DNA from 3 places in the Vibrio sp. R15-SG3-ISO1B genome. Region 3 is predicted to be linked to each of the others. Evidence: predicted binding sites of a transcription regulator. Region 3 holds the regulator's gene; each other region holds the start of a gene.
What was found. The regulator MetJ, encoded in region 3, represses methionine synthesis genes. The targets are predictions, from matches to a motif close to TTAGACNTNTANANGTCTAA.
Positions count from the first base shown of each region.

Region 1 (5,688 bases), on a different contig from region 3:
CTAAACGAAGATGACGCTGGATATCGCGATCCCATCCCTGACTGCTTAAGTAGGCAAGATCGCTGCGGACCGATTTTGAGCCCGGCAAAATAATGACGTCTGCTCCCGACAGCGACTCCCCCTTACCTACGTATCTAAGGTGAATGTCTGGGTTGCTTCTTAACGCATCAAAATCGGTGTGATTGCTGATCCGAGTAAACACTGGCACCGCAACCTGAATCTTCGCGCTCGAATTGAGCGATTGCTGAGTATTGATGGCATCTTCCGCCTCTAACTCAAACCCGTGCAGATAGGGCAACACGCCGATGACAGGCTTGCCGGTTTTTTCTTCCAGCCAATCAAGGCCAGGTTCGAGCAGTGAAATATCACCACGAAAGCGATTAATAATAAATCCTTTGACTCGCTGCTGCTCGCTCTCTGATAGCAGGGCCAGAGTGCCGTATAAGTGAGCAAACACGCCGCCCCGGTCAATATCGGCGACAATCACGACGGGCACATCCGCCTCCTCAGCAAAGCCCATATTGGCGATATCATTCTCACGTAGATTGATTTCTGCTGGGCTACCAGCGCCTTCGATCATAATCGAATCATAGTGTTCGGTCAGTTGACTAAACGAGTCCATCACAAAAGGCAGTGCTAACTGTTTGTAGTTCTGGTAACCACACGCTTCCATATTACTCAGTGCTTTACCTTGCACGATCACCTGTGCGCCAGTATCGGAATTAGGCTTAAGTAACACTGGATTCATATGTACACTAGGCTCAACACCGGCGGCTAAAGCTTGCACCGCTTGGGCGCGACCAATTTCACCACCATCAGAGGTTACGGCGCTGTTTAACGCCATATTCTGTGGTTTAAATGGGGCAACTCGCACACCACGGCGAGCCAACACTCGGCAAAGACCTGCCACGACGACGCTTTTTCCTGCGTCAGAGGTTGTACCCTGTACCATTAGGGCTTGAAGAGGCGTTTTCATATAAAGAAAAAACTACAATAAATCCATCCGTTATGTTGGCTGACGATACCACTCCCACCTTGCAATCGCTAATGTTTCGATAAAAAAAGCCCGAGGTGGTAATGCCTCGGGCTCTCAATCATTCTGCGAATTAGAACGCCGCCTCAATCGTGCTACCAAACTGCTTGGCTAGGAAGGCTTTAGTCTCTTGCGATTGGAAGATCTCAACAAACTGCTGATACTCAGGTTTAGTCTCTTCCCCTTTACGGGTCGCGATGACCATAACAGCGAGCGGGGCATCGGTCGATTCGAGATAAATACTCTGTTTCTGCGGATCAAGCCCTGATGACATCACATAGTTCATCGTGATTGCCGCAGCATCGACATCATCCAGAGTTCTGGGTAACTGCGCCGCATCGACCTCGATGAATTCGAACTGTTTAGGGTTGTCCACAACATCAGTGAGCATTGCCGCATATCCAACGCCCTCTTTCAGGGTGATCACTCCCGCATCAGCAAGCAATAATAGACCGCGACCACCATTAGTCGGATCGTTAGGTATCGCGATACGCGCTTTCTCTGGCAACGCATCTAAAGTGCGGTATTTATTTGAGTAAAGTCCCATACGCATGAGGATTGAACGGCCGATTGAGACAAGTTCTGTACCATGATTTTGATTAAAACTGTCTAAAAATGGTTGATGTTGATAACTATTGATATCGATACTGCCATCATCAAGCGCCGCGTTTGGCGTGACATAATCCGAAAACTCGATCACTTGCACCTTTAACCCATGCTGCTCGGCTTGTTTTGCTACCGCCTCGACAACCTGGGCGTGTGGGCCAACCGTCGCTCCAACTTTAATCACTGACTCTTCTTTTTCGCCGCACCCGGTAAGTCCGACTACCGTGATGAATGCTAACAACGACACCTTACTGATTAACTTCATATTTCCCTCTCATTGTTAATAAAAGCCTTTTAGATGGCTAGAGCTCCACTGTAAGCTTTCTATATAAAAAATCAATCAATTCAATTCGTAGGCGACAAATCATTTTAAATCATCAATAATGACACCCACCTCAAATGGCTGGCTTAAAACTTGCTAATATTTTTTTCATTAGGCAAAAACGCCAAGCCAATGTGGCGCTTAGACGGAAAATTGACAATGTCGGAGACTGTTTTGAAAAAAATCCTACTTACCAGCGCGCTGGCTCTTGCGGCGACATCAGCACAAGCGAATAACTTCAGCTACAACTACTTTGAAGTGCGTGTAGGCGCCAATCCCTCGACATTAGGCGGTGAGTTCACCACTCTATTCACGGAAAATTCCCATTTGATCATTCGCGCCGATTCTCAGTTTGATGGCGATTATGACGTTGCCGGTGGTATCGGTTTTAATGGACCAGTAACACAATTTGCGGATGTGTATGGTCAAATGCTACTTCACCAAACAAAATATGTAGCAGGTGACAGTGACACGCAGATTGAAATGAACATTGGCGGTCGTCTTTGGTTGACTGAACAAGTCGAAGCGACGATGCGATTAGGCCGTTTGGATGATTCCTCTGTCTTTCACGCCGGACTTCGTTTTCACTCTACTCAGCAGATGTCGCTATCAGCCGAGACAAGAAACAACGGACTCTATGGTCCACAATTGACGATGAGCGTTCGTTTTCAGTACTGATGATCGTGCTGCTCTGATGTGAAAAAAGCGCCGTCTTGGCGCTTTTTAGTTCCACGGTTTTAGTATCCCTGTTTTAGTAACCTTATCTTAGTTAAAACGGTTAGCGAACAATCAACTCACGTGGAATCAACTCAATACCCGGATGGTAACGTTTTGCCGATGCGTTAAGTGCCAACGCCAACGCGCTGTCTGAAATCATTTCAAATTGCTGAGGCAAAGAGTTCACTTTAAAGGGGAGGAAATCAAGCAGACGATTATCACCAAAGGTCCCCAGTTTGATGCCTTTAACCAAATCTGGTTGCTCGAGAAATACGTCTAATACCCCTTCCAACAATGTATACGAGGTGGTCACAATCGCATTGGGGAGCTCATTGTTGGCCAGCCAAGTACGCATCACCTTTTTCGCGTCAATACGGTTAAAGTGGTCACCATAGCCAATTACTACACTGCAACCTCGCTCTTCTGCCGCCGTCTTAAAACCCAACTCACGCTCTTTAGAGATATTGAGGTCTGGAAGTGCACCAATTAAGCCAATAGTTGTGACGGCGTCACTAATTACGGAGTGAGTGAGCTCATTCGCCGCGCCAAAGTCTTCACTGATCACGCATGAAAAAAACTCATCGTCTAAGGGACGGTCAATCGCGATAACCGGCGTGCCCTTGTGTTGGATGTCGAGATAAAATTCATTGGCGTCTGGCATCGCGCTTGCCACAAACAGCCCATCGACCTTACGACTGATCAACGCATTGACGACATTTTTTTCCGTATCAGCGTCATCATCCGAACAGGCGATCAATATTTGATAGCCTGCTTTTCGAGAGCTTTGTTCGAGAAGTTTTGCAAGCTTGGCATAACTGGTGTTTTCTAAATCAGGGATCACCAACCCAAACGATCGACTTTGCCCTGCGCGCAGCGTACTGGCGGCAAGATCCGGGCGATAGTTATGCTCTTCCACCACCGCCATCACTTTACGTTGTGTCTTTTCGCTGATCCGATATTTTTGTGCTTTACCGTTAATCACATAGCTTGCGGTTGTCTTGGACACACCGGCCAATTTGGCTACTTCATCTAGTGTCATATCTCTACCTTAATCTGTGCGCACGATCATAATAATTCATCAAAGATCTATCGCTGAGTTGAATTATAAGCTGAAACGTTTCAGTATAAAAGCTGAAAGGATTCAGCAAAGAATAAAACAAGAGTAAGGTCACTATTTTCAACCAAGTTGAACACTATTGAGGCGGGAACCTCATCGATATTACTCCATTCTTTGCTAAAACTTTTTTGTGGCGCGAATTTGCTGAATCGATTCACTAAAGTGGTTACTGGTCGCAAGCTATACTGACTGCCCAGTAAACAGATGAAAGTAAATAGCGAGAAGAGACAACAGAAGTTGCACTCCGCGCCCACAGACTGAGAACGAACTGTATGACTTTTATGCTGGAGAAGCGCCATGCTCAAGCTCACCAAAACTGATATCACCCTATCGCAACAGGCGGATGATAAATTTGCCGCTATTCAAAACATTGCATCGACACTTGCGAATCAAGGCTTAGTCGACGCGCAGTACGTCGAGGGCATGCTCAATCGCGAGAAGCAAAACTCGACGTTTTTAGGCAACGGCATAGCCATCCCACACGGCACCACCGACACGCGTCACATGGTCAAAGAGACAGGCGTTGCGATTCACCACTTCCCTGACGGTGTAGAATGGGGTGACAGTAACCGTGTCTACGTCGCCATTGGTATTGCGGCAAAATCGGACGAACACTTGGGCATTCTTAAGCAATTGACCAAAGTACTGAGCGCTGACGGCGTTGAAGAACGCCTAAAATCGGTAAAAACCGCGGATGAAATCGTCGCACTCCTGAATGGCGATGTTCAGTTAGAAGTGGATCTCGACGCGTCGTTAGTTCAAGTCGGCTTTCCAGCCAGTGATATGGTCCAGCTCAGCGCTGTCGCCTCTGGTTTGCTCAAAAATACCGGATGCGCAAACCATGATTTTGTTGCCGATATCGTATCAAAAACACCCACCCACCTTGGTCAAGGGCTTTGGTTAGTCGGCAGTGAAAAAGGTGTTCAGCGTAGCGGTGTCTCTTTTGTTTCCACGGCGAATCAATGCCAATTTGACGGTGAAAACGTCAAAGCATTGATCACCTTTGCAGCGTGCAACAATGCACATCAAGCAATCTTAGAAAACCTGACGCAGTTAGTTTTTGAACAAAAACACACCTCATTGCTTGATGGCAGTGGCGAACAAGTCATCGCGCTACTCAAAGGCGAACAAGCAGAGCAAGCCAGCGCTGATGGCAATACCGCAGTCTTCAAAATTCGAAACGCACATGGTTTACATGCAAGACCGGGCGCGATGTTGGTGGCGGAAGCGAAAAAGTTTGAGTCAAACATTCGCGTCGCAAACCTTGATGGCGACGGCAAAGCCGTTAACGCGAAAAGCCTAATGAAAGTGATTGCGCTTGGTGTTAAACACGGTCATCAGCTGCAATTCACCGCAGAAGGGGCAGATGCACCTCAGGCACTGGAAGCCATTGGCAGCGCGATTCAATCTGGCCTTGGTGAAGGTTAAGGGGCGACCATGTCTGAGATTGCAACCAATAAAGTCGTGACCATCACGTTGAATCCAGCGCTCGATCTGACCGGTAGTCTGGATACCCTCAATGTGGGTAGCGTGAGTCTTGTCAAAGAGAGCAACCTAAGAGCGGCGGGCAAAGGGGTCAACGTCGCTATGGTCCTACGCGATTTAGGTGCTGACGTCACTGTCACGGGTTTTTTAGGCAAAGATAACCCTGAACTGTTCCACCAACTGTTTTCAAACATCGGTGTGACGGATCGCTTTGTCGAAGTTGACGGCTCCACTCGTATCAACGTCAAGTTGGTGGAGAAAAATGGCGAGGTCAGCGACATCAATTTTCCTGGCGTCGAAGTAAACGATGCTCAAATCGCGCAATTTGAGCGAGTTCTGCACGAACTGGCGATCGATCATGACTACTTTGTCTTTGCTGGCAGCCTACCCGGTGGTGTCACACCGGCT
Region 1 is NZ_JCBDGG010000029.1:106,470-112,157, reverse strand. Features, by position in the region: gene AC6R0S_RS07360 (cobyric acid synthase) at 1-976, opposite strand, end outside; gene AC6R0S_RS07355 (MetQ/NlpA family ABC transporter substrate-binding protein) at 1,107-1,904, opposite strand; gene AC6R0S_RS07350 (hypothetical protein) at 2,121-2,639, shown strand; gene cra (catabolite repressor/activator) at 2,740-3,717, opposite strand; gene fruB (fused PTS fructose transporter subunit IIA/HPr protein) at 4,093-5,223, shown strand; gene pfkB (1-phosphofructokinase) at 5,233-5,688, shown strand, end outside.
Region 1: AC6R0S_RS07355 (MetQ/NlpA family ABC transporter substrate-binding protein) is a predicted target of MetJ. The motif match lies at 1,934-1,953, and genes of this name have one in related genera.

Region 2 (5,688 bases), on a different contig from region 3:
CCATTTGCTCAACGGGTTGGTGCGTTGGGCCATCTTCACCCAGACCAATCGAGTCATGCGTGTACACTTGGATGTTCTGAATTTTCATCAGCGCGGCCATACGCATCGCGTTACGAGCGTACTCCATAAACATCAAGAAGGTCGCACCGTAAGGGACAAAACCACCATGCAGCGCAATACCATTCATGATGGCCGTCATACCGAACTCACGCACACCGTAGTGAACGTAGTTCCCTGAGAAATCGTCTGCTTCCAGTGATTTTGAGCCCGACCACATGGTCAAGTTGGATGGCGCAAGGTCCGCCGAACCGCCCATAAATTCAGGCAGCATTTTACCGAACGCTTCAAGCGCATTTTGAGACGCTTTGCGCGAGGCAATGTTCGCTGGGTTGGCTTGCAGATCAGCAATGATTTGATTCGCTTTCTCTTCCCATTGCGCAGGAAGCTCACCGTTGAGACGACGTTTCAGCTCCGCCGCTTCTGTTGGGTACGCCGCTGCGTAAGCCTCAAACTGAGCGTTCCACGCCGCTTCAGATGCTGCGCCTGCGGTTTTCGCATCCCACTGCTCATATACGTCTGCTGGAATCTCAAATGCTGGGTGCTCCCAACCTAGGAACTCACGCGCAGCTTTGATTTCGTCTGCACCTAGTGGCGCGCCGTGACAATCGTGAGAGCCCGCTTTGTTTGGTGAACCAAAACCGATGATGGTCTTAGTACAAATTAGAGTAGGGCGAGGGTCCGCTTTCGCGGCAGTGATGGCGGCGTTGATCGCCTCAGCATCATGGCCATCGACAGCTGGAATAACATGCCAACCGTAAGCTTCAAAGCGTTTTGGTGTATCGTCAGAGAACCAACCTTCCACTTCACCATCAATCGAGATGCCATTGTCATCCCAAAAAGCGATCAGCTTGCCAAGGCCCAGAGTGCCCGCTAGTGAACATGCTTCGTGAGAGATCCCTTCCATCAAACAGCCATCCCCCATGAATACGTAGGTGAAGTGGTCGATGATGTCATGGCCTTCTTTATTGAACTGCGCCGCTAATGCTTTCTCTGCCAGCGCCATGCCCACTGCGTTAGTGATACCTTGGCCAAGAGGACCAGTAGTGGTTTCTACGCCCGGTGCATAACCATATTCTGGGTGGCCCGGCGTTTTTGAATGAAGCTGACGGAAGTTTTTCAGATCATCAATAGACAGCTCGTAACCACTTAGGTGCAGCAAAGAGTAAATCAGCATTGAGCCGTGGCCGTTTGATAGCACAAAACGGTCGCGGTTTGCCCATTCTGGGTTCGCTGGGTTGTGGTTTAAGTGTGAACGCCAAAGAACTTCGGCGATATCCGCCATCCCCATCGGTGCGCCTGGGTGACCGGAATTAGCTTGTTGAACACCATCCATGCTAAGTGCACGAATTGCATTGGCCAAGTGTTTACGAGAAGACATGTCTGCTCCTGAATGCATTAAGCGAATTGATAACTAATGTGGGCGATAATTCTCGCAGAGCATCTGCGCGGGTGCAATCGATTACTGTCTAATCAACGCCAGATCTACGATATTTATTGCAAATTTCTCGAAGACCGCCGGTTTTCGTTACTGCTTGATGCAAACGATTGCTCTTTACCTCACGCGGCGGATTGAGAAAAATACGCGTTTTTACTCTACTTAAATCACAAAAATAACTTGTAATTCGAGCACGCAAAACTAGAATAGACGTCTAGATGTAGATACACCTACATAATTTAACCTTATTTTTGTGCTGGGCGAGCAATGACGCCCATCCAACAGATTAAATGGAGCTCTCATGGCTAAGCACCTGTTTACTTCTGAATCCGTATCAGAAGGCCATCCAGATAAAATTGCAGACCAAATCTCAGATGCGGTTCTCGATGCGATCCTCGAGCAAGATCCAAAAGCTCGCGTAGCGTGTGAAACCTACGTCAAGACCGGTATGGTCATGGTCGGCGGTGAAATCACCACTTCTGCATGGGTAGACATCGAAGAGTTAACGCGCCAAACCGTACGTGAAATTGGCTACGTTCACTCTGACATGGGCTTTGACGCGGATTCGTGTGCAGTGCTAAACACCATCGGTAAACAGTCTCCAGACATCAACCAAGGTGTCGACAAAGCGGATCCAAAAGAGCAAGGTGCCGGTGACCAAGGCATCATGTTTGGTTACGCATGTAACGAGACTGAAGTCCTCATGCCAGCGCCTATCACTTACTCACACCGCCTAGTGCAAAAGCAAGCGGAAGTACGTAAGAACGGCACACTGCCATGGTTGCGTCCAGATGCAAAATCTCAGGTTACGTTCCAGTACAACGAAGGTAAGATCGTTGGTATCGATGCGGTCGTACTGTCAACTCAGCACTGTGACTCTATCTCAACGCCGGATCTGCGCGAAGCGGTAATGGAAGAGATCATCAAACCTGTTCTACCAGCTGAGTGGCTCAACAAAGACACTAACTTCTTCATCAACCCAACCGGTCGTTTTGTTATCGGTGGCCCAATGGGCGACTGTGGTTTGACCGGTCGTAAGATCATCGTTGATACCTACGGCGGCGCAGCGCGTCACGGTGGTGGTGCATTCTCTGGTAAAGATCCATCGAAAGTAGACCGTAGTGCCGCTTACGCAGCACGCTACGTGGCGAAAAACATCGTCGCAGCGGGTATGGCAGATCGCTGTGAAATCCAATTGTCTTACGCAATCGGTGTTGCGGATCCAACGTCTATCATGGTGGAAACGTTCGGTACTGAGAAAGTCTCGCACGACATCATCATTGAGGCGGTACGTCAGTTCTTCGATCTACGTCCATACGGCCTGCAAGAGATGCTGAACCTACTTCAGCCGATCTACAAGAAGACCGCCGCTTACGGCCACTTCGGTCGTGAAGAGTTCCCTTGGGAAGCGACGGATAAAGCCGCAGAACTGCGTGACTTCGCTGGTCTCAAGTAATCACTGAGCCACACTATTTCAGGGCTTTTGGTTCGCCAAAAGCCCTTTCTTTTGCCTGCCATCTAGCCTCCTCGCTCGCTTTGCTCACCCCGACCTCGCATCCCCCCCACCCATCATTGAACAAAATTTAACCTCCCAGGTTGTAATTTACGCCATTGAGGTCAATAGTTAACAATATGTTAAATGAACGCATCCAAGGATGACGTCTTTACGTATAAAACCAGACGTGACTGCCATCCCCTCTGCGCCGAGTAACACGCGCAAAGCTTGTGTTCAGATCACGGCATCAACATGAAACTGAGAGTTCACACCCTTTAACGTCAGCGTCTAGGAGCACATCAGCGAATCGGGTCAGCACTCTCTCGTGTTTGCGAACGGCTTGCGTTTAAAAACGTCTTTTGTTTACAAATACGTAACAACCCCTTTTCTCGGCCACCACTCAAAAGGCAAAGAAGAGGATGAGAATCGAGATTGATCAAGGAGGAGTTATGCCTCGTACGGTTAACCCACATGACTTCAAAGAGCAAAAACATAAGGAAGTCAGCGACCACGAATACGCGCGCACCATACCGTGTAATCAGGTCAGTATCTCTGCCCCATTTCATTGGCTCGCGCTCGGCTTGCACGACTTTGTTCGCATGCCGCTGATTAGCGCTTTCTACGGCTTGTGCTTTATGGCGGCGGCCATCGGCATTGTTCTCCTCGTCCAGTGGCAAGGCACACACCTTGTGGTGATGCCCAGTCTGGTCGTCTATATGCTCATTGGGCCTTTTTTAGCGCTCGGTTTGTATGACGCAAGCTGGGAGCGAGAGCGCGGACATAAACCCAGTTTGCTTCACTCGATGAAAGCCATCGGGCGCAACTCCACCTCACAATGGGCGTTTGCCGTGCTGCTTGCGGTGTGTATGATTTTTTGGATGCGTATCGCGGCGCTGTTGCATGCACTTTACCCTTCAGTACAAGGGGCGCCGTTGAGCGACTTTCTCCCCTTCTTGATCATCGGCTCATTAGTGGGTTTAGTGCTGGCGTGTGTTGTGTTCAGTATCTCAGCGTTTGCCATTCCGCTGATGATGGAGCGACGCGTGGATATGATGACTGGCGTATTCAGTAGCTTTAACGCCGTTAAATCCAATATTGGTGCCATGATCGTCTGGGCTGCGATCATTTGTGGCGGAATCTTAATTGGCTTTGCCACTTATGGTATCGGGATGCTCTTTACGATGCCGATACTCGGCTACGCCACTTGGCACGCGTATCATGAGGTGATTAAGAAACGCCATCACCCTTAACATGTGGCCTATTTGAGGTATAGTGAACGCCCCGAGCTCTCTCGGGGCGTTTTTTATCCTGTATCTCTGCCAGCGAAGATGAGTCACCTGTGGATTTGACCCTCACCTATTCAACTCAGCGAGTGATCGCACAATGCATCGAGCAAGCCCGCCAGGCGTTCGGCCGGCCGTTTCCTATGCCAACGCTCTCGTTTAAGCTGCGCGGCAAAGCGGCAGGAAAAGCGTACCTGCAACTCAATGAAATCCGCCTCAATCCGGTGTTGTTTGCGGAGAATCAAGCGGCGTTTCTCCAAGAAGTGATCCCCCATGAAGTGGCCCACCTTGTCACCTATCAAGTTTATGGTCGCGTTCGCCCGCACGGCAAAGAGTGGCAAGGGGTCATGGAGTCAGTGTTCGGTGTCAAAGCCAACACCACCCACAGCTTTGCTGTCACCTCTGTTCAGGGTAAAACCTTTGAATACCGTTGTGCGTGTCGTGACTACCCGCTCTCTATTCGACGCCACAATAAAGTGCAGCGCAAACAGGCAAGCTATCGCTGCCAACAGTGTCAGCAGACACTGGTATTTTCTGGCAAACAGTTGTCGTAATCACCCGCACTCCATCCCTGCCAGCTATCTATCCCCACTAAATCACACCCTGTGGCGCGATCTCGTTCAGCGTAACAAATAACATCATCACTAAAATCCTACCTTTTTGCGTGCTAGACTGTGAAAAATAATACTTTTTTCATGCTTTAACGCTCACTCAGGTTTCATTATGTCTCGACTGCCCGTTTGGTTTACTGTGATGAGCTCGCTGCTAGCGGTGACGCTCTCTTCTGCTTTCTCTTTCGCGCACGCAGCGCCGCCGTCCTCTTTTTCCAAAGCAAAGAAAGAGGCGGTCAAGATCTACGCCGATCACCCCACCAGCTTTTACTGTGGCTGCAATATTGAGTGGCAAGGGCGCAAAGGCACGCCGGATCTTAACTCGTGCGGCTATCAGGTGCGTAAGCAAGAGCGCCGAGCCTCTCGCATTGAGTGGGAGCATGTGGTGCCTGCTTGGCAATTTGGTCATCAGCGCCAATGCTGGCAACAAGGTGGGCGTAAATACTGCACTAAAAACGATCAGCAATTTCGCTCGATGGAAGCCGATTTGCATAACTTGACCCCAGCGATTGGTGAGGTCAACGGCGATCGTTCAAATTACAACTTTAGCCAGTGGAATGGGGTTCAAGGGGTGAGCTATGGGCGCTGTGAGATGCAGGTCAACTTCAAACAGCGTGAAGTGATGCCACCCGATCGAGCCCGCGGCTCCATTGCTCGCACCTATCTCTACATGAGTAAAGAGTACGGATTTAAACTCTCAAGCCAGCAAACCAAGCTAATGAATGCATGGAATAAAACCTACCCCGCTGACGCCTGGGAGTGTGAACGTGACAAACGCATCGCTAAAGTGCAAGGCAATCACAA
Region 2 is NZ_JCBDGG010000005.1:42,214-47,901, reverse strand. Features, by position in the region: gene tkt (transketolase) at 1-1,438, opposite strand, end outside; gene metK (methionine adenosyltransferase) at 1,797-2,951, shown strand; gene AC6R0S_RS01460 (DUF2189 domain-containing protein) at 3,440-4,240, shown strand; gene AC6R0S_RS01455 (SprT family zinc-dependent metalloprotease) at 4,330-4,827, shown strand; gene endA (deoxyribonuclease I) at 5,027-5,688, shown strand, end outside.
Region 2: metK (methionine adenosyltransferase) is a predicted target of MetJ. The motif match lies at 1,702-1,721, and genes of this name have one in related genera.

Region 3 (5,688 bases):
AGCTAACTCTTTGCTCGCCGTCACGTCGAGTACAACCACATCGTCATAGCCCTGAATCGCACCGAGGCGCTGAATCCACTCGCCTTGCTGATATGGGATAGACTCTTCATCGAAATGCTCACTGACCGCGCTAGGTTCGATGCCTTGGTCATTAAACCAATAGGTTTGACTGTCGATCACCGCCACGAGCTCAAAACTCATTCCACGACGCTTTTCTAGCTCTGCTTTTTGTTCTGCAAACAGGGTTAACCAACTGGAGCCAATGTTGCCTTTGCCGCATAGGGCGATGCCGACTCGTTTTTGTGCTTGGAAAAGTTGATTGTGAATCGCCTTAACGAGTGGTTCGGTTTCGGTGCGGCGTAAGACAGCCACCAAACTGAGACCGGAACGAGATTCAGAGATGAACTCGACAGGCGATGACTTGAGCTTCTGGTAAAAGCCGTAACAGTGGTTGGCGTTGTTGGTGACACCAGCGCCTACGGCAGCGACAAGGGCGTAGCCCTCCTTGAGTTTAATTTCTGCTGCGATGGCGGAATCTTGTAAGAAGCCTAAAGCGCCCCCTGCAATTTCCGAGGTATAAGCAAGGCGTAATGAGTGCTTATCCGCTTGGACTTCATAAGTCAAAGGTTCAAGTTGGGCGCGTTTCAAACTGCTCAGCACTTCTTTTTCCATGCGATTGAAATCATGGCCAGAGGCGAAGTTTAACTGAATCAACAACACGTCATTGAGTGAGGAGATGATCTTGGCACCACGCCCAGAGGCGAGGACGCGCTCAATGCGGCTAGAGCCAGATTCAGGGTCGTAACTGCAGCGCAAGTGTAAGTCCATCGTACTTTGAGCGACAGGCTGCAAGGTACGGCTATGCAGCACGGGGGCGGCAAGGCGTGCCAGTTCACTTGCTTCATCCAGTCGCAATAGGGGCAGAAGACAAGCATCACTGACAAGGCGAGGGTCTGCGCTGTATACGCCAGCAACGTCACTCCAAATCGTGACGCGACTGACCTCTGCGAGCGCGCCAATCACGGTGGCAGAGTAATCGGATCCGTTTCGGCCAAGCAGCACGGTTTGGCCTGCTTGGTTTTGCGCCATAAAGCCGGTAAACACCAGACGACGCTGTGAGTGTTGCGCCAAAATTTCCTTCAGTAGTGGGTAGGACTGACCACGATCCACTTCAGGTTGCGTGCCGGTTTCTGCCCGTAAGAAAGTGCGAGAGTCTTGCGCGATGGCTGGTAAGCCCGCTTGATTCAATAGCGCAGCGAGCAGTCTTGAGGACCACATTTCACCGTGGCCAAGTACCGCAGCTCGCTCCGCCTCGCTTAACGGGGCGCTTAATTCGCCGAGGGTGGTGAACTCGTCTTTGAGCGTCGCCAGCATGTGCGCTTGTTCGTCGTCACTGTCAATCAAGGCTTCGATAAGCCCTGTTTGGAATTGTCGTACCGACTGCAACGCTTCATGGGCAAGGCGGCCGTCTTTATAGAGCGCTTCGGTAAATTCAATCAAATGATTGGTGGTTTTACCGGCCGCTGAGACAACGATCAGATCATCGCTGCCAGAGTATTCTTTGAGTATGGTGACTACCCGGCGGTAGCACTCCGGATCCGCTAAGCTGCTACCACCAAATTTATGCAGTTGACGCGATGTCGTCATTACGCGGACTCCTTCACACAGTTAAAGGCTTGCTTGAGATCGTCAATCAGGTCATCGGCATCTTCAAGACCGACAGACAGACGCAGCAGTTGCTGAGAGACACCTGCCTCGGCCAGTGCCGCTTCTCCCATCGCACGGTGGGTCATTGACGCTGGGTGACAAATGAGGCTTTCTACGCCGCCTAGCGATTCTGCAAGCGAGAAGAGTTTCAGCTCACCGACAAACTGTTTCAGTTCTTCAAAGCTGCCAGCGAACTCGAAGCTGAGCATAGAACCAAAGCCTGATTGTTGTTTCTTAGCGATGCCATGGCCAGGGTGATCCGGCAAGCTTGGGTGATAGATGCGGCCGACCAGTGACTCTGTTTTCAGAAAGTCGAGAATGTTTGCCGAGCTTTGTTCATGCACTTTCATTCGTGCGCCTAACGTGCGGATGCCGCGCAGCGTCATGTAGCTATCAAACGGCGTGCCGGTGGCCCCAATGCAGTTGCCCCACCAAGCCAGTTCCTCAGCGTGCACTTTGGTTTTGGTGATCACCACGCCGCCAATCACATCGGAGTGACCGTTGATGTATTTGGTGGTTGAGTGAATAACGAAATCCGCACCCAGTTCGAGTGGCTTCTGAAAAATCGGGGTTAAGAAGGTATTGTCAACCGCGACCAGTGCGCCGACTTGTTTCGCTTGCTGGCAGACTTTCTCGATATCCACCACACGCACCAAAGGATTTGATGGCGTTTCCAACAGGATAAGCTTGGGTTTCTGGTTGATGGCGGCGGTCAAGGCTGCGTCATCGGATTGGTCGACGAACAACACGTTGAAGTCGCCTTTTTGCGCACGGGTATTGAAGAGTCGATAGGTGCCACCGTAGCAATCGTGTGGCGCGACAATCAAATCATCTGGCCCGACAAACGCAGACACCCAAAGGTTGAGCGCTGAGGTGCCACAGTTGGTCACCACTGCGCCTTCTCCACCTTCTAATTCATACAGCGCCGTTTCAAGCAGGCCACGGTTCGGGTTGCCAGAACGCGTGTAATCGTATTTCGGCACTTCACCAAACGCCGGAAATCCGTAATTGGTCGAGAGATAAATAGGGGGAACGACAGCGTGATGTTGGGTGTCTGACTCGATACCAGTACGTACCGCGATGGTGGCGGGTTTGCGCGTGCTCATAGCGTTTTCCTTGCGAACAGTAGTGACTTGTTTTAGGGAATGCGATATACCTGTTGCTTATCAGGTGTATCCGGCACCCAATGTGGTGTAGTGCTGCGACACACTCACAGTTTGGGCCGATTCCACTCCTATCGCCAACCACTTTACTTCTCATTTTTTAAGACGTCAACACTTCTAGACGTCTATATGTCTTTGCTTGTAGCCATAAATACCGTTAAAATTGTGGTTTAAACACTCATACGCAAATATAAAGGTGCGCAATGGCAGACTGGAATGGCGAATACATTAGCCCATACGCAGAACACGGTAAGAAAAGTGAGCAAGTGAAAAAAATCACGGTCTCCATCCCACTTAAAGTCCTTAAGGTATTAACAGACGAGCGTACGCGCCGCCAGATCAACAACCTGCGTCATGCCACCAACAGTGAGTTGTTGTGTGAAGCGTTCTTGCACGCTTACACAGGTCAACCATTACCGACGGATGAAGATTTGCGTAAAGACCGTCCAGATGATATTCCCGCTGAAGTGAAAAAGCTGATGACGGAGATGGGGATTGAGTTTGAGGCGTTTGACGACTAACGCTCGCCCTGTTTTGCACCGAATTTGAATGCAAAAGCCGCTGACATCGTCAGCGGCTTTGTTGTTTTTGCTCAGCCAGAGACAAAGGTCGTGGCTGGTAGTGGGCGTCAAGGTTACTCGATATCCATGTAATGGTCAGGCAGCTCAATGCGTGCCACCCCGGATTCTACCGCGGCTAACGCGACCGCTTTGGCGACGCGGGGGAGTAGTCTTGGGTCCATCGGTTTTGGAATAATGTAGTCTGGGCCAAACGAGAGTGAATCCACACCCGCGGCGGTCAGAACATTGGCAGGGACCTCTTCCTTCGCCAGTTGACGGATCGCCGCTACGGCAGCGAGCTTCATCTCATCGTTGATCTCGCTAGCACGTACATCCAGTGCGCCACGGAAAATAAACGGGAAGCAAAGTACGTTGTTGACTTGGTTCGGGTAGTCACTGCGACCTGTACCCATAATGAGGTCATTGCGTACATCATGAGCGAGCTCAGGTTTGATCTCAGGATCTGGGTTAGAGCAGGCAAACACGATGGGTTTGTCGGCCATCAATTTAAGATCATCTGGCGATAACAGGTTAGGACCAGAAACGCCAAGGAACAGATCGGCGCCTTCGATGACATCTTGCAGCGTACGTTTGTCGGTGTTGTTGGCAAACAGTTGTTTGTATTCGTTGAGATCATCACGTCGAGTGTGGATCACACCTTTGCGATCCAGCATGTAAATTTTCTCGCGCATCGCGCCGCACTTGATCAGCAGCTCCATACAAGCGATGGCAGCCGCACCGGCGCCCAGACAGACAATCACGGCGTCTTCCAGTTTTTTACCTTGCAGCTCAATGGCGTTTAACATGCCAGCAGCCGTCACAATGGCGGTACCGTGTTGGTCATCATGGAAGACTGGCACATCACAGCGCTCAATTAATTGTTTTTCGATTTCAAAGCAGTCTGGCGCTTTGATGTCTTCTAAGTTGATGCCGCCAAAGGTATCCGCGATGTTGGCGACCGTGTCGACAAACTCATCGATGGTGCGATGTTTGACTTCGATGTCGATGGAGTCCAAACCTGCAAAGCGCTTAAACAGCAGGGCTTTGCCTTCCATCACGGGCTTTGATGCCAGTGGGCCAAGATTACCTAGGCCAAGAATCGCTGTGCCGTTGGAGATCACTGCCACCATATTGCCTTTTGCAGTGTACTTATAGACATTATCGGGGTTTTGAGCGATCTCTCGTACCGGCTCGGCCACGCCTGGGCTGTAGGCGAGCGCGAGATCTTGCGCGGTTTCTGCTTGGGTGGTCAGCTCGACAGAGATCTTGCCTGGTTTTGGAAAGGCATGGTAGTCGAGCGCTTTTTGGCGAAATTGTTCTTCAGGGGTCAGGTCTTGACGGTGGTCATCAGGCATAGAAATAGGTACTCGTTAAAATGATTCAGCACAAAGGGGGTTAATCATTTTAGAGGAACTGAGTCAAGCTGCCTAGGTCAGAATGCGAGCGAGTAGGGTAATATGTGGGAAACGACTGGAGATTAGACCAGATAGAAAGAGATATGACTGCGGGTTTTGCTGTGAATAGGTTAATTGCTCTAAATTTCTGGCAACAAAAAAGGACGCCGCAGCGTCCTTTTTCCTATCCGCGAGAAGGAATTACTTCTTACCGCTTGATAGAGCACCGAAACGCTTGTTAAAGCGATCTACACGGCCGCCTGTATCAACGATACGTTGCTTACCAGTGTAGAATGGGTGACATTTGTCACATACGTCTAGGTGGATTGATTCTTTGTCTAGAGTAGATTTGAACTCAAATGTGTTGCCACAAGAACAAGTTGCTGCTACTGCTTTGTATTCTGGGTGGATTCCAGCTTTCATGGGGTAACCTCAATATAGGCCGTGTCGCTATCCGATTCAGAGCCGGACACCACACGTAGTTAATGTAAAATGGATTTAGGACACCGCTGCCAGAGCAGCCATATCTCTAAGGCGCGATATAGTAATGAATAGTACGCCTAGGATCAACCGATTTGGGGCAGAAATCGCTACTTTTTTAGCCGCTGCAGGAGAGGGAGAGGCATGGATGTTATCGCGAAGTGGCGTTACCCGCGCCTCCTCATACAGACACTGAGATGCGCTGGCTTTTCTCACTCTGCCTTTTCCCTTAGACTAAACGCGTCATCGACCTGCAGTGAAAGACTGAATGAGACCCACCATCGCCCGAGTCGCGTTACCCGTACCACTAGATAAACAGTTTGACTATCAAATCCCTGGACACCTTTTTCCAGTGATTGGTGGGCGCGTGTCTGTGCCTTTTGG
Region 3 is NZ_JCBDGG010000007.1:5,639-11,326, forward strand. Features, by position in the region: gene AC6R0S_RS02315 (bifunctional aspartate kinase/homoserine dehydrogenase II) at 1-1,647, opposite strand, end outside; gene AC6R0S_RS02320 (O-succinylhomoserine (thiol)-lyase) at 1,647-2,813, opposite strand; gene metJ (met regulon transcriptional regulator MetJ) at 3,074-3,391, shown strand; gene AC6R0S_RS02330 (malic enzyme-like NAD(P)-binding protein) at 3,505-4,785, opposite strand; gene rpmE (50S ribosomal protein L31) at 5,026-5,247, opposite strand; gene priA (primosomal protein N') at 5,573-5,688, shown strand, end outside.